Regions from separate parts of the Desulfotomaculum sp. 1211_IL3151 genome, predicted to be linked through region 1. Evidence: a T-box and tRNA genes for the amino acid it is inferred to sense, from the RefSeq annotation. Region 1 holds a T-box; the other holds one or more tRNA genes.

Region 1 (6,923 bases):
GATTTTACCGGAAATATCCCCACTAATTGGCAGGGTGAAAATGTCGCACCAAACCCCAATGGCAGAACTGGTCAAGCGGTGGAATTAGGTTTTTGCCCAACCAGGCCCGCCAGTCTGGTCAGAAGTGTTCCTGATGTTGTTGGCGGCCAATCCTATGAGCTAGCTTTCTGGGCCAGGTCTTTGCAAAAAATGATGAACCCCTGTGCCTTTACTCTGATGGCCCAGATCATGTACTTAGATGCTTCAGGCAACCCTATTAATTCCGTTAACCAAACAATCCGATCCCAGGATCTGAGTGATACCTATCAACCATTCCGTATTTCTGGTGTGGCACCGGAGGGTACAACATCCGCTATGCTTAGCTTTGTATTTACACCGGAATCATCGAATACCTGCGCTGCTCTCATCGACGATTTAACCTTTAGCCCTGTTTAATGAATCCTTAGCCCATGGTAGTTTACCAAACAACCATAACTAAGCAGGCCATGAGCCATGGCTCATGGCCTGCCGGCGGATGACTATGACCGGTAGCTATTTCCCTTGGTTATTATAGGCAGATTAAACAATTGAATGGTATTTTCCGCCGCCTGTAGGGACAACTCGCTGGCACTCATGTTTCTTAGCTCTGCCACATGATCTACGGTGTGTTGAACATAGGTTGGTTCATTGCGCTTACCCCGGTGAGGTACCGGTGTTAGATAAGGGCAATCTGTTTCCACTAATAAGCGATCCAAGGGGGTCTTAACCGCTATATCCTTTAGTTTTCCGGCGTTGGCAAAGGTTACCGGACCAGCCAGAGAAATAAATAAGCCAAGTTTCATGCATTCCTGGGCAATCTCCCAACTGGCACTGAAACAATGCATGACTCCCCCCGCAGGGTATGGTGCTTCCTCTCGTAATATCTGCATAATATCCCCGTGAGCATCACGGTCATGAATAATAAAGGGTTTTTTTAATTCCTTTGCCAAGAGTAGTTGCCCTCGAAAAACCCTTTGTTGGATATCCCTGGGGGATAAGTCGTAATAATAATCCAGCCCCATTTCCCCAATGGCCACCACCCTGGGGTGCTCTGCCATTTCTCTAAGCTGTTCCAGATAGTTTTCCGGAGCTTCCTTGGCATCATGGGGATGAATACCCACCGCTGCAAAAATAAAAGGATAGGTCTCGGCCAATTTAATCGATCGTTTAGAAGATGCAAGATCATATCCCACATTAATTACCGCCGTTAACTTCTCCTCGCACCGGGCAATCACCTGGTCCAAATCCTCCTGAAAACGCGGGTTGTCAAGATGAGCGTGGGAATCTATGAGCATTTCGTTAACCTCCTTTTCAGCCCTCAGCCACTTGTCGGGTCCATCATAATTCCTGTCAAATCGTGAATTACCAATTACGCCTGCCTTTACTGGATAGGCTCCACAAAAGCCCCTGCCGACCCCTAAGAAATACCCCAAAGTCCGAAGGGCTGACGGCCAATGGCTAATAGTTAAAAATTACCATGGGAAGTGTTATTGATAACCAACAACACCACCCATGGTAGTAACATAACCCAGTCCTATTCCAGTGTCTTCAAATCAATCCGGGGAAACAGCACTTCCCCGCGTTTGACGGTGGTTGCCGCAGGGAGTTTACCCCAACGTAGGCTCTCCCAGGTATGAAGTTCTGGTTTATCCTCAATGCCTAATTGGGGCCAAACACGGGCTGGTAGGTTTGGCATAAAGGGAGTAACCATAACCGTGGCAAAGCGCATAATTTCGGCCACATTATATAATACCGTATTTAATCTTTCGTTCTGACCATTCTTAGCCAAGGTCCAGGGAGCTGTTTCCTCAAGGTACTTGTTAGCCCTGCCGACCATCTGCCAGATGGCCGCTAAGGCGTTGGATAGCTCACTTTTCTCCATGTATTCTTCTACCATTTTGGGTGTAGCTGCGGCCAAATCAATCAGTTCAGCATCTGGCCCCTCAGGGGTGCCGGGCATCGAAAGTACACCCTGTTGGTATTTTTCCATCATCGTAGCAGATCGGGATAATAGGTTACCATAATCATTGGCTAAATCTGTATTCATGCGTTTTACCATGGCTTCCTCCGAGTATAAACCATCGGAGCCGAAGGGAAGTTCCCTTAGGAGGAAATAGCGCACCGCATCAACCCCATATTTATCAATTAACAGGTGGGGATCCACTACATTTCCCTTGGATTTAGACATCTTTCCACTATCCAGCAACAGCCAGCCATGCCCAATAACTTTCTTTGGCAGGGGTAAATCCAAGGCCATTAACATCATGGGCCAAATAATGGTGTGGAACCGCACAATGTCCTTCCCTACCAGGTGAATATCAGCGGGCCAAAATTTTTGGTAAAGGCTATCATTTTCCGTATGATAGCCAAGGGCAGAAATGTAATTTGTTAGGGCATCCACCCAAACATAGACCACGTGTTTGGGATCAAAGGGTACTTGAATGCCCCAGTCAAAGGTCGTTCTGGAGACACAAAGATCCTCCAAACCTTGCTTCACAAAACTAACCATTTCGTTACGACGGGATACTGGTTGAATAAAATCTGGGTTTTCTTCGATGAACTTTAACCAGCGTTCGGCATACTTTGATTGACGGAAGAAATAGCTTTCCTCCCTAACCTTTTCTACTTCCCTTTGGCAATCGGGACACTTACCCTCGGCCAACTGGTATTCAGTAAAGAATGTTTCGCAGGGGGTACAGTACCACCCTTCATATTCAGATTTATAGATGTCCCCTTGTTCATAAAGTTGTTGGAAAAACTTTTGCACCACCTTGCGGTGACGTTCGTCGGTGGTACGGATAAAGTCATCATAACTTACATCCAGCCTTTGCCACAGCCTTTTAAAACCGTCCACAATATGATCCACATATTCCTTTGGGGTTTGGTCTTTGGCTTTGGCAGCTCGTTCAATTTTTTGCCCGTGTTCATCCGAACCGGTTAAAAACCATACATCGTAGCCAGTTAGCCTCTTATAGCGAGCCATGGCATCTGCTGCAACCGTGGTATAGGCATGACCGATATGCAGATTATCGCTGGGGTAATATATGGGTGTGGTAATGTAGAAATTGCCCATTTTCATAAACATCCCTTCTTATATTATAATTAGAAAATAAAAAACCTCGCTCCCTTACAGGGGCGAGGTTATTACCCGCGGTACCACCCTAATTCACTGTCATCTAAGATGACAGCCTCCGTTGTGCACATGCACCATAAGCATTAACGTTGCTTCTCCGGCTGGCCCTAATAGGCTATCCATTCGAACCAGCAGCTCCAAGGCCATGTTCAATCGCTCTTACCCTGCGGGCTTTCACCTTACCCCGCTCTCTTTAAGGGCAGCCTCAATTTACTCATCCCTATCATTGCTTTTATATTATACAACGATTTTATAAAACAAATTTTCACATGTCAAGTTTTCCCCAAAACTTTAAATTTTATACCATAAAATTACAAAAATAAAAGTAAAATATTGACTATTTCGGTTAGTACTGGTATGATTAGTTGTAGTAAAATCTGGTATCGTGTCGATTGCATAATAGGGAGGGATAGCGGAATGAAATCCACAGGTATTGTTCGTAAAGTGGACGAGCTAGGCAGGGTGGTTATTCCCATCGAATTGCGCCGTACACTGGGCATAGACGAAAAAGACGCCCTGGAAATTTATGTGGATAACGAGAAAATTATTTTACGCAAATACGAACCCGCTTGTGTATTCTGCGGTAATGCTTCGGATGTTACCCATTACAAAGGAAAAATGGTATGTCACGAGTGTATTGTCGCCATGGGAGAAAGCGTTAATAAAGAAGTTGTATAACATCCAATAAAAACGAGAGGCCGATGCAGCCTCTCGTTTTTATTGGATGTTATGAATTCTACATATCCTTTATTCTAAACACTTCTTTTTCTAGGGCCTTTATCTTTTTATCATAATAACAACTGTCAACTATGTCTTTATGCTTAATATCTTTTATATCTTTATTAATTTCTTGGAGTGCAACCTCCAACTGGTTAAACCTTCTCTCATTCTCCTGTTCCATATTATCCAATCGGTTATCAATGCCGCCCAGCCTACTATCTATGGCATCTAATCGATTATCCATTTGCTCTAACTGATTATCTACAGCATCCAGTCGGTTGTCTATTTGATCTAACCGATTATCTACAGCATCCAGTCGGTTATCTATTTGATCTAACCGATTATCTACAGCATTTAGTCGATTATCTATTTGATCTAACTTGCAGTCCATATTGCCAATTTTATTTAGGATTAATTTTAAAACTTCTTCCATCAAACCCACCCCTTGGGCTTATTATAAATTAACCCCTGAATAATTGCCAGAATATTTTTTCTTATCCATTATTTGGTGTTAACAGGTAAAAAAGCTCACGGCTAAGGACGGATGGCTAACAGCTAGACCCCCAAGAAATACCCTTAAGCCTTATGCACCACTGCATATACTTCCCTCTTGGGTAGACCTCGCAGCTTTGCCACCTGTTTAATCGCCTCTTTCTTATCATAGCCCTGCTGCAGCAGTGATTCTATATGCTCGGCAAGGGAAATTTCAGCCCATTGATTTGTCACCTCTCCACCGAGCTCTTCCTTTGCCGCCCCACCCACAATTAAACAAACCTCCCCACGGGGGTGGTTGTTATCATAGTGTACCAGCAACTGGGAAAGCAGCCCCCTTTTAAATTCCTCATGAACCTTTGTCAGTTCCCTTGCCACCACACCGGGACGGTCTCCCAGTTCCTGCAGCATATCCTTAAGGGTATCTGTTAGACGATGGGGTGATTCATAAAAAATCATGGTTCTCTGTTCGGATTTTAGGGCCTGCAGCTGTTTACGCCTTGTTTTTCGCTGATTGGAAAGGAAGCCCTCGAAGACAAATTTATTTGTAGGAAGACCGGAGGCAACCAATGCTGCAATTCCCGCTGAGGCCCCCGGCAGTGGCACCACGATAATTTCCTGTTCCAAGGCCAACCTCACCAAATCTGCCCCTGGGTCAGAAATGCCGGGCATGCCAGCATCTGAAACCAGGGCAATATTTTCACCCTGTTTTAATCGCATAATGAGTTGTTCTTCTTTTCCTTCGCTGCTATGGGAGTGATAGCTCAACAAGGGCGTGTGGATGTCAAAATGACTTAGGAGCTTCCGGGTATGGCGGGTATCCTCAGCCGCGATACAGTCCACCTCTTTGAGAATCCGCAATGCCCTCAGGGTGATATCCTCTAAATTACCAATGGGGGTTGCACAAAGATATAACGTTCCCGTTGTTTTATGTTCCATTCTGTGCATCTCCCCGGTTCATCAATGCATAACAAAAGATGCACTCTCCCTCACGGCCTTTACCAAAATACATATTGCAAATGTGAAAACCTTTATCATACAAATCCCAAAGATTCCTCGCCCCGGGTTTTTTCTGAGCATTAGCACCCTGTCCGTCTTCCAGATAGAGGCCTGCTACTTCCCGTCTTAACCGGGCGTTTTCATCTTCTAGTTCCTTCACCTCTTGTTTTAAGCGATCCACTTCGTCACATATTTGACGAAGGGACTGTTCCAGTCGATTAATCCTGCCGGGCAGGGCAGCCACAGTTGCATTCACCTCGGCCTTTTTTTATTTTCAAATCACTTAAAGGATATTCTCGAATGACCTTGCTTTCCTGTAATTCCACACTTACCGTCTTTCTAAAAATATTTACCGCAATAATCTTCCCTTCACCATCTGGGGCTAACACTTGGGTACCTATCTCAGGGTAATCTGCCTTGGCCTCTTCGTAAACATCATTTTCGTATTTTAAGCAGCACATCAGGCGACCACAGATGCCAGAAATCTTGGTGGGATTTAATGATAGGTTTTGTTCCTTGGCCATCCGAATGGATACCGGGGCAAAATCCGCCAGCCAGGAGGCACAACATAGTTCACGTCCACAACACCCCAAACCACCTACCATTTTAGCCTCATCACGGACGCCAATTTGGCGTAACTCGATGCGCGTACGGAAAACAGCGGCTAAGTCCTTTACCAACTCCCGAAAATCAATTCTACCGTCCGCGGTAAAGTAAAAAATTATTTTATTACCATCGAAGGTCTGTTCCACACTTATTAATTTCATGGGCAATTGATGCAGGGCTATCTTTTCTAAAGCAACTTCGTAAGCCTTCTGTTCTTTTTCCCTGTTTGCTGCTACCTGGTGGTCATCCTCCGGTGTAGCCTTGTGCAAAACTTGTTTTAAAGGTGCCACAACCTCTTCATCCGCCACATCCCTTGGGGCAACCACAACCTCTCCATACTCGATGCCCCTGGTGGTCTCCACCACGACATGTTCTCCCTTATTCAAGGAAATATCTACTGGATCAAAATAATATACTTTACCTGCTTTTTTAAAGCGTACTCCAACCACCCTAACTGACATAGTCATTTCCTCCATCGGAGTGTATTTTCAACAGCATTACCTCCAGGGTCATACGTGTATTGGCATTGGCCAGTATTTTTTCCTTGGCCAATTTTATTTCCTCAATTATTTGCACTAATTTCCCCGGCATATAACAATTGGCCTGGGACAAAAGATCATCCATTTTATCTTGATTATTAAGAACCTTTCTCTGACCTGTATAATGATAAACCAATAAATCCCGAAACCAAAAAAGCATAATCTCCAAGCATTCTACTGCTTCATTCCGATCCGTAGCTAATTCCTCGGCCGCCTGCAGGGCTTGATATTGACCCATTTGAGGCAGTCTCCTTAGCCACCCTAGGGCTTTGGCCCTTCGTGGCCATTGTTCCTCTCCCCCTGTAAGCTTCAGGGCACGGCCTAAACTTCCCCCTGCCAGAGGGGCCACTGCCTGGGCCTGTTCTACCGCTATCTTACCAAGGGTAACTAGCCCTTTACTAACTTCCTGATTACTC
Region 2 (6,923 bases), on a different contig from region 1:
TTGGTGCAGATATGGCTGGGTCAGAGATACATTGGGAAGCAAAATTAACGGGGCCGTTACTCCTCGTTATTGGGGGAGAAGGAAAAGGTCTGGGCAGGTTAATCAAGGAACGATGCGATATGTTAGTGCGTTTGCCGATGGCGGGTCGTGTGGGGTCACTTAATGCCTCTGTGGCAGCCGCATTACTTATATATGAGGTGGTACGCCAGAGAGGGTAGATTAGTCCATGCGAGAATTTTATGTGGTGGACGGATACAATATTATTTACGCCTGGCCAGAATTTGAGAAGATGCTTGAAAAAGGCTTAGAACACAGTCGAGATAAATTAATAAATATCCTAGCGAATTTTGCCGGGTTTGATGGCAATTCAATAACAGTGGTTTTCGATGCTCACCTGGTAAAGAGTGGGGTTGGGCACCATGAAATAGTCCATGGCATAGAAGTTTATTATACCCAGGAAGGTGAAACGGCAGATGCTCTAATTGAGAGAATCGTTGGGGATCTAGGTAAAATGGGAAATGTGCATGTAGTTACCTCTGATTGGGATGAACAAAAAATTATTTTTGGCAGAGGTGCTTACCGGGTAACGCCAAAGGAGTTTAGAAGTCAGGTAATGAAGGCAAATAAGCAGGGGCAAGAGAAATTTAACAAAACCAATCCAACGGAGGGATATCTGGAAGACAAGCTTCCCGCAGATATCCGAGTGATATTCGAAAAATGGCGGCGCAGAAAGGACTAAAGTCCACAGGGATTGGATTTATTTTACCTTGACGATTCTTTTTGGGATAAGCTATAATTAGTCATGTAACTTAAAAGGGCTAACTAACTAACTAAGGACTGGTAAATCAGACCCCAGGTTTTCGTTTTGCAGGGCTATTCTGATTGCTTTTTTCTGTTTTTATGCTTTCCTAGAGATGAGAAGACGGGGGCGATAGTTTTGAATCCTAATGCACAAAGAGAAGTTTCCGGCGGATATCATATCATGGTAGATGAGGATGTAGTTGAGTTTGCGCGTGAAGGCGACGACGCAGCGCTGGAGTTCTTGATTAACAAATATAAAAACTTTGTGCGTGCAAAAGCCCGCTCATATTTCCTTATCGGGGCCGATAGAGAAGATATTATTCAGGAAGGCATGATTGGTCTTTATAAAGCAATTCGTGACTTTAGAATGGACAAACTATCGTCATTTCGTGCCTTTGCGGAATTATGTATTACCAGGCAGATTATTACCGCCATAAAGACTGCCACCAGACAAAAACATATTCCACTGAATTCCTATGTTTCTCTGAATAAGCCCATTTATGATGAGGATTCTGATCGAACACTATTGGATGTGATATCCGGGTCTAAAATTACCGACCCCGAGGAACTAATTATCAGTAGAGAAGAGTTCGATGACATTGAAGAGAAAATGGGAGAAATACTGAGCTCCCTCGAATGGAAAGTGCTTATGTCCTATCTTGAAGGGAAATCCTATCAAGAGATTGCGGAGGACTTGAATCGTCATGTTAAGTCCATTGACAACGCACTCCAGAGGGTTAAGCGCAAGCTTGAGAGATATTTAGAGAAACGAGATCTTTAACCAGCCATCCTCTACATGTGATAAAATTCTACACGACATCCGATTTACCTTCAAATAATCAGAAAAAAATATAGTTAAAAACATCTAAAATTTCCATCGATTACAGCTTTCAAAGTGTTGACATGACAGAATACATCTGTTATCATAATCAATGTTCGGTGCCGACGTAGCTCAATTGGTAGAGCAGCTGACTTGTAATCAGCAGGTTGCGGGTTCGAGTCCCATCGTCGGCTCCAAATTGAAAACCTGGAGGGGTTCCCGAGCGGCCAAAGGGAGCAGACTGTAAATCTGCCGTCAGACGACTTCGAAGGTTCGAATCCTTCTCCCTCCACCATTTATTTACTAAGCAAGTTTTTCTTGCACAAAGGATTTGTTTGTGGTAAGCTAGTCAATGCTGACGCGGGATAGAGCAGTTGGTAGCTCGTCGGGCTCATAACCCGAAGGTCGGAGGTTCAAGTCCTCCTCCCGCAACCAACATGCTGCTATAGCTCAGTAGGTAGAGCGTATCCTTGGTAAGGATAAGGTCACCGGTTCAATTCCGGTTAGCAGCTCCAAAAGAATATGGCGGTGTAGCTCAGGTGGTCAGAGCACACGGTTCATACCCGTGGTGTCACTGGTTCAAATCCAGTCACCGCTACCAACAACGCAAGCTAGTCATTGGACTGGCTTTTTTCTTTTTTAATAAATAAAAAGAAGGATTTTTGTGATTGTTATCGAATTTTGCTAATGGTTTACAATGGTTTGTCTAGGACTTCTAATTGAGGGTATAAAAAGAGCATAATTTTGGAAATAACTTTAGAGATGGAATAAATCTCTGCTAAATGCCTAACAATGGAGGAGGAGAATTTTAAGCATGGCTAAGGCTAAATTTGAACGTAATAAAACCCACGTAAACATTGGAACCATCGGTCACGTTGACCATGGCAAAACCACTCTGACTGCTGCCATTACCATTGTTTTGTCTAAAGCTGGCGGTGCAGCCGTTAGACGTTATGATGAAATCGACAATGCTCCCGAAGAACGTGAACGTGGTATCACTATCAATACTTCCCACGTAGAATATGAAACTGCAAAGCGTCACTATGCACACGTTGACTGCCCTGGTCACGCCGACTATGTTAAAAACATGATCACCGGTGCAGCTCAGATGGACGGTGCTATTCTTGTGGTATCCGCTGCTGACGGCCCCATGCCACAAACCCGTGAGCATATTCTGTTGTCCCGTCAGGTTGGCGTACCTTACATCGTAGTATTCCTGAACAAGTCTGACATGGTTGATGATGAAGAACTTCTGGAACTGGTAGACATGGAAGTTCGTGAACTGTTAAGCTACTATGAGTTCCCCGGCGATGACACTCCTATCGTAGCTGGCTCTGGCCTAAAAGCCTTAGAGTGCGGTTGCGGTACCAGAGAATGTGAATGGTGCGGCAAGGTTTGGCAGCTGATGGACAATGTAGACGCTTACATTCCTGATCCTGAACGTGCTGTAGATAAGCCCTTCTTAATGCCTGTAGAGGACGTGTTCTCCATTACCGGCCGTGGTACGGTTGCTACCGGACGTGTAGAGCGTGGTCAAGTAAAGGTACAAGATGAGGTTGAAATTGTTGGTCTGAACGAGAAACCCCGTAAGACCGTGTGCACTGGGGTAGAAATGTTCCGCAAACTGTTGGACTATGCCCAAGCTGGTGACAACATTGGTGCCCTGCTGCGTGGTGTAGACCGTAAAGAAATTGAACGGGGTCAAGTATTGGCTAAGCCGGGCAGCATTAAACCCCACACCAAATACAGTGCCGAAGTATACGTTCTGACCAAAGAAGAAGGCGGCCGTCATACTCCTTTCTTTAATGGCTATCGTCCCCAGTTCTACTTCCGTACCACGGACGTTACCGGTATCGTAGAACTACCCGAAGGCGTAGAAATGGTAATGCCTGGTGACAACATTAAAGTAGATGTCGACCTGATTACCCCCATCGCCATTGAAGAAGGTCTGCGCTTCGCGATCCGTGAAGGTGGCCGTACCGTAGGCGCCGGTGTAGTAACGGGTATCCGCGAATAATGCAAAGGTTCCCTAAGGGGAGTGGGTTGATCCTACTCCCCCTTTTTAGCCTTTAGCCATTAGCTGTTAGCTTTTGCATTGGGCTATCGGTCAAAGAAGATGCCGGCAAGGCCCAGGGCCATTAAGGATGCAATACTAACAGTTAACACAACGAAAAGCTGCAGGCTGATGGTTGAGGGCTGACGGCTGAAAAATGTGGTATATAAATCCAGCAAATGTGGCAAAATACTACTATGGGTTAGCGCGGATAACTATTGACATCCAACAATACTTTGTGTTAAATTTGTTAAGGTATATTACTAGACACGCATATTACTAGATAACACTAGACAATATCGGTCCAAGTCTTTTTTCGTTTTAGGGAGGTGGCAACAGTGCGAGTAGGCGTAACTCTGGCTTGCACCGAATGTAAACGGCGCAACTACACCACTGACAAGAATAAAAAGAACGATCCTAACCGGATTGAACTTAAAAAATATTGCAAGTGGTGTCACACACACACCGTTCACAAAGAAACCAGATAGTTCAAGTTTTAGCCCCGGAGGTTGTAATCAACCGCATTACATATGGGGCCTTATTCAAGGCACTTCTGGTGAAAACAAAAATGAGGATGTGGCGTTTTTCAATGGCTGTGCAAAAGAAGGAACAAAAAAAGGCAAGCGCTGCCAAAGAAACAACGGCAATCAAGGAAGCCAGCGGGGCCGAGAATAAGAAGGGTGCGGTCCCCAAGGATGCTGTAAAGTCCGTAGCTAAAAAAGAACCGGCAAAGGCACAAAAGTCTTCCGTTTCGGATCGGGCTGGCAGCGCAAGCAAATTTCTGCGCGGGGTTCAGAATGAACTAAAAAAGGTACATTGGCCCACCCGTAAGGAAGCTATAACCTATACTGGCGTAGTACTTGCTTCTGTGGCTGTGGTTGCTGTGGTAATTTGGATGCTGGATTCGCTTCTCAGCTTAGGCGTTTCGGCCATAATATCCTAAATGTCAAGCGAGGGGGTGGGGAACCCTAAAGGAAAAGGGGTTCCTTCTGTTAATGAGTAAACAGTGGTATGTTGTGCATACTTACTCCGGGTATGAGAACAAGGTTAAGGCCAACTTGGAGAGGCGAATAGAATCAATGAATATGGAAGATAAAATCTTTCGTATTCTAGTGCCAATGGAAGATGAAGTAGAAATTAAAAATGGCAAGAAAAAAATCTCTAAGAAAAAAGTTTTCCCGGGCTATGTATTGGTTGAGATGATTATGACCGATGACTCTTGGTATGTTGTTCGCAACACACCGGGTGTTACGGGATTTGTCGGCTCTGGTTCCAAACCCATTCCTCTAAATGAAGATGAAGCGAAGGCAATTATTAAGCAAATGGGGATGGAGGAACCAAAGGCCAAAATAAATATAAACCTTGGTGAAAACATCAGGGTAACTGATGGACCCTTTGAAAACTTTGTTGGTGTGATAGAAGAAATTTACCCTGACAAGGGTAAAGTTAAAGTAATGGTATCCATGTTTGGACGTGAAACTCCCATCGAACTAGATTTCGCACAAATTCAGAAATTGGAATAAGACTTTAGGTTGTAAGGAGGTGGACTGGAAATGGCCAAAAAGGTAGCTGCCATTATTAAATTGCAAATTCCGGCCGGTAAAGCCACCCCAGCACCCCCAGTTGGACCTGCTTTAGGTCAGCACGGGGTTAATATCATGGGGTTTGTTAAACAATATAATGAAGTAACTGCTGCTCAAGCAGGCTTAATTATTCCGGTTGAAATTACAGTATACGAAGACCGGTCCTTTACCTTTATTACTAAAACTCCTCCTGCAGCAGTGTTGCTGAAGAAGGCTTTAGGTATTGAGACCGCTTCTGGTGAACCTAACAAGAACAAAGTGGGCAAACTTGACCGTTCTAAGGTTAGAGAAATTGCCGAATTAAAGATGCCTGATCTAAACGCTGCCAGTATAGAAGCTGCTATGCGTATGGTAGAAGGAACTGCCCGTAGTATGGGCATTGAAATTGTAGAAGGATAAACTTCATCCGGTGGGAGGATGTAGTCCGCTAGTACCACAAAGGAGGTAGTTCATATGCCGAAGGAAGGCAAGAAGCTTCAGGAAGTAAGAAAGATGTATGATGAAAATGCTCTTTACGAACCCCTTGAGGCTGTTGAATTAGTTAAAAAGACAGCTAAGGCAAAGTTTGATGAAACAGTAGAAGTTGCGTTCCGTCTAGGGGTTGACCCCCGCCACGCTGACCAGCAACTGAGGGGTGCTGTAGTGTTACCCCATGGTACTGGTAAAACTAAAACTGTCCTAGTTTTTGCTAAAGGTGACAAGGTCAAAGAGGCTGAAGCTGCAGGTGCAGATTTTGTTGGTGCTGAAGACCTAGTGGAAAAAATTCAAGGTGGTTGGCTCGGCTTTGATGTTGCCATCGCCACTCCTGATATGATGGGTACCGTTGGCCGCCTGGGTCGTGTATTAGGTCCCCGTGGCTTGATGCCTAACCCCAAAACCGGCACTGTTACCTTTGAGGTAGCGGATGCAGTAAGGGATGCCAAGGGTGGTAAGATTACCTACCGTACAGATAAAATCGGTATTATTCATGCTCCTATTGGTAAAGTATCTTTTGATTCCGAGAAACTTGTTGAGAACTTTAAAACTTTGGCAGATACCTTGGTTCGTATTAAGCCGGCTTCAGCCAAAGGTACTTATATGAAGACCATTACTGTGTCTTCCACCATGGGACCTGGGGTGCGGATTAACCCGAACAAACTCTAGGAGCCCGTAAATACAACTGAAGATAAACTAGTCGTAGACAGTTGGTGTCCACTGGACTTAATTTTGCCAACCGAGGCCGGTCTTTGCTGCAAGCTTAGATAAGATTGCGGGGATTTCGGTGTGTCTACACGAAACCCCGCATTTGTTTTTTTATATATTCATCGGAAGGAGGTGTATCTCTTGCCGACCACAAAAGCTCAAAAGGCAGTGATGCTAGAGGAAGTTAAAGAAAAAATGTCCTCTGCACAGGTTACTATTTTGGCTGATTTTCGCGGTGTACCAGTGGCTAAAATCACAGATTTGCGTGCACGTATGCGCAAAGCTGGCAGTGAAATGAAAGTTGCTAAAAACACGATTGCTGGTATCGCAGCTAAAGAAATTGGTATCGAGGGCTTGGACCCTTATCTTGAAGGTCCCACTGTATTTGCCTTTGGTATAGAGGATCCTGTGTCTCCTGCTAAAATCCTTAGCGATTTTGCCAAGGAGATTAAGCAAGGGGTTGAGATTAAGGCTGGTATTCTGG

Evidence for each region. A T-box is a leader RNA that pairs with one kind of tRNA and senses whether it is charged. The one in region 1 lies ahead of metG (methionine--tRNA ligase), so its partner is inferred to be a tRNA-Met.
Region 2: it has a tRNA-Met gene. The T-box ahead of metG (methionine--tRNA ligase) is inferred to sense a tRNA for this amino acid. The anticodon was not compared.

What each region holds. Positions count from the first base shown of each region.
Region 1 is NZ_JBAIYV010000025.1:23,885-30,807, forward strand. Features, by position in the region: gene V6C11_RS05025 (hypothetical protein) at 1-435, shown strand, start outside; gene V6C11_RS05030 (TatD family hydrolase) at 519-1,313, opposite strand; gene metG (methionine--tRNA ligase) at 1,553-3,097, opposite strand; T-box leader at 3,147-3,387, opposite strand; gene V6C11_RS05040 (AbrB/MazE/SpoVT family DNA-binding domain-containing protein) at 3,569-3,829, shown strand; gene V6C11_RS05045 (hypothetical protein) at 3,888-4,304, opposite strand; gene rsmI (16S rRNA (cytidine(1402)-2'-O)-methyltransferase) at 4,448-5,302, opposite strand; gene V6C11_RS05055 (initiation-control protein YabA) at 5,292-5,606, opposite strand; gene V6C11_RS05060 (PSP1 domain-containing protein) at 5,581-6,429, opposite strand; gene holB (DNA polymerase III subunit delta') at 6,419-6,923, opposite strand, start outside.
Region 2 is NZ_JBAIYV010000065.1:12,259-19,181, reverse strand. Features, by position in the region: gene rlmB (23S rRNA (guanosine(2251)-2'-O)-methyltransferase RlmB) at 1-218, shown strand, start outside; gene V6C11_RS18410 (NYN domain-containing protein) at 227-739, shown strand; gene sigH (RNA polymerase sporulation sigma factor SigH) at 938-1,582, shown strand; tRNA gene V6C11_RS18400 (tRNA-Thr) at 1,743-1,818, shown strand; tRNA gene V6C11_RS18395 (tRNA-Tyr) at 1,831-1,916, shown strand; tRNA gene V6C11_RS18390 (tRNA-Met) at 1,981-2,056, shown strand; tRNA gene V6C11_RS18385 (tRNA-Thr) at 2,061-2,136, shown strand; tRNA gene V6C11_RS18380 (tRNA-Met) at 2,146-2,222, shown strand; gene tuf (elongation factor Tu) at 2,436-3,638, shown strand; gene rpmG (50S ribosomal protein L33) at 4,013-4,162, shown strand; gene secE (preprotein translocase subunit SecE) at 4,243-4,617, shown strand; gene nusG (transcription termination/antitermination protein NusG) at 4,670-5,197, shown strand; gene rplK (50S ribosomal protein L11) at 5,228-5,656, shown strand; gene rplA (50S ribosomal protein L1) at 5,711-6,400, shown strand; ribosomal protein L10 leader region at 6,414-6,556, shown strand; gene rplJ (50S ribosomal protein L10) at 6,581-6,923, shown strand, end outside.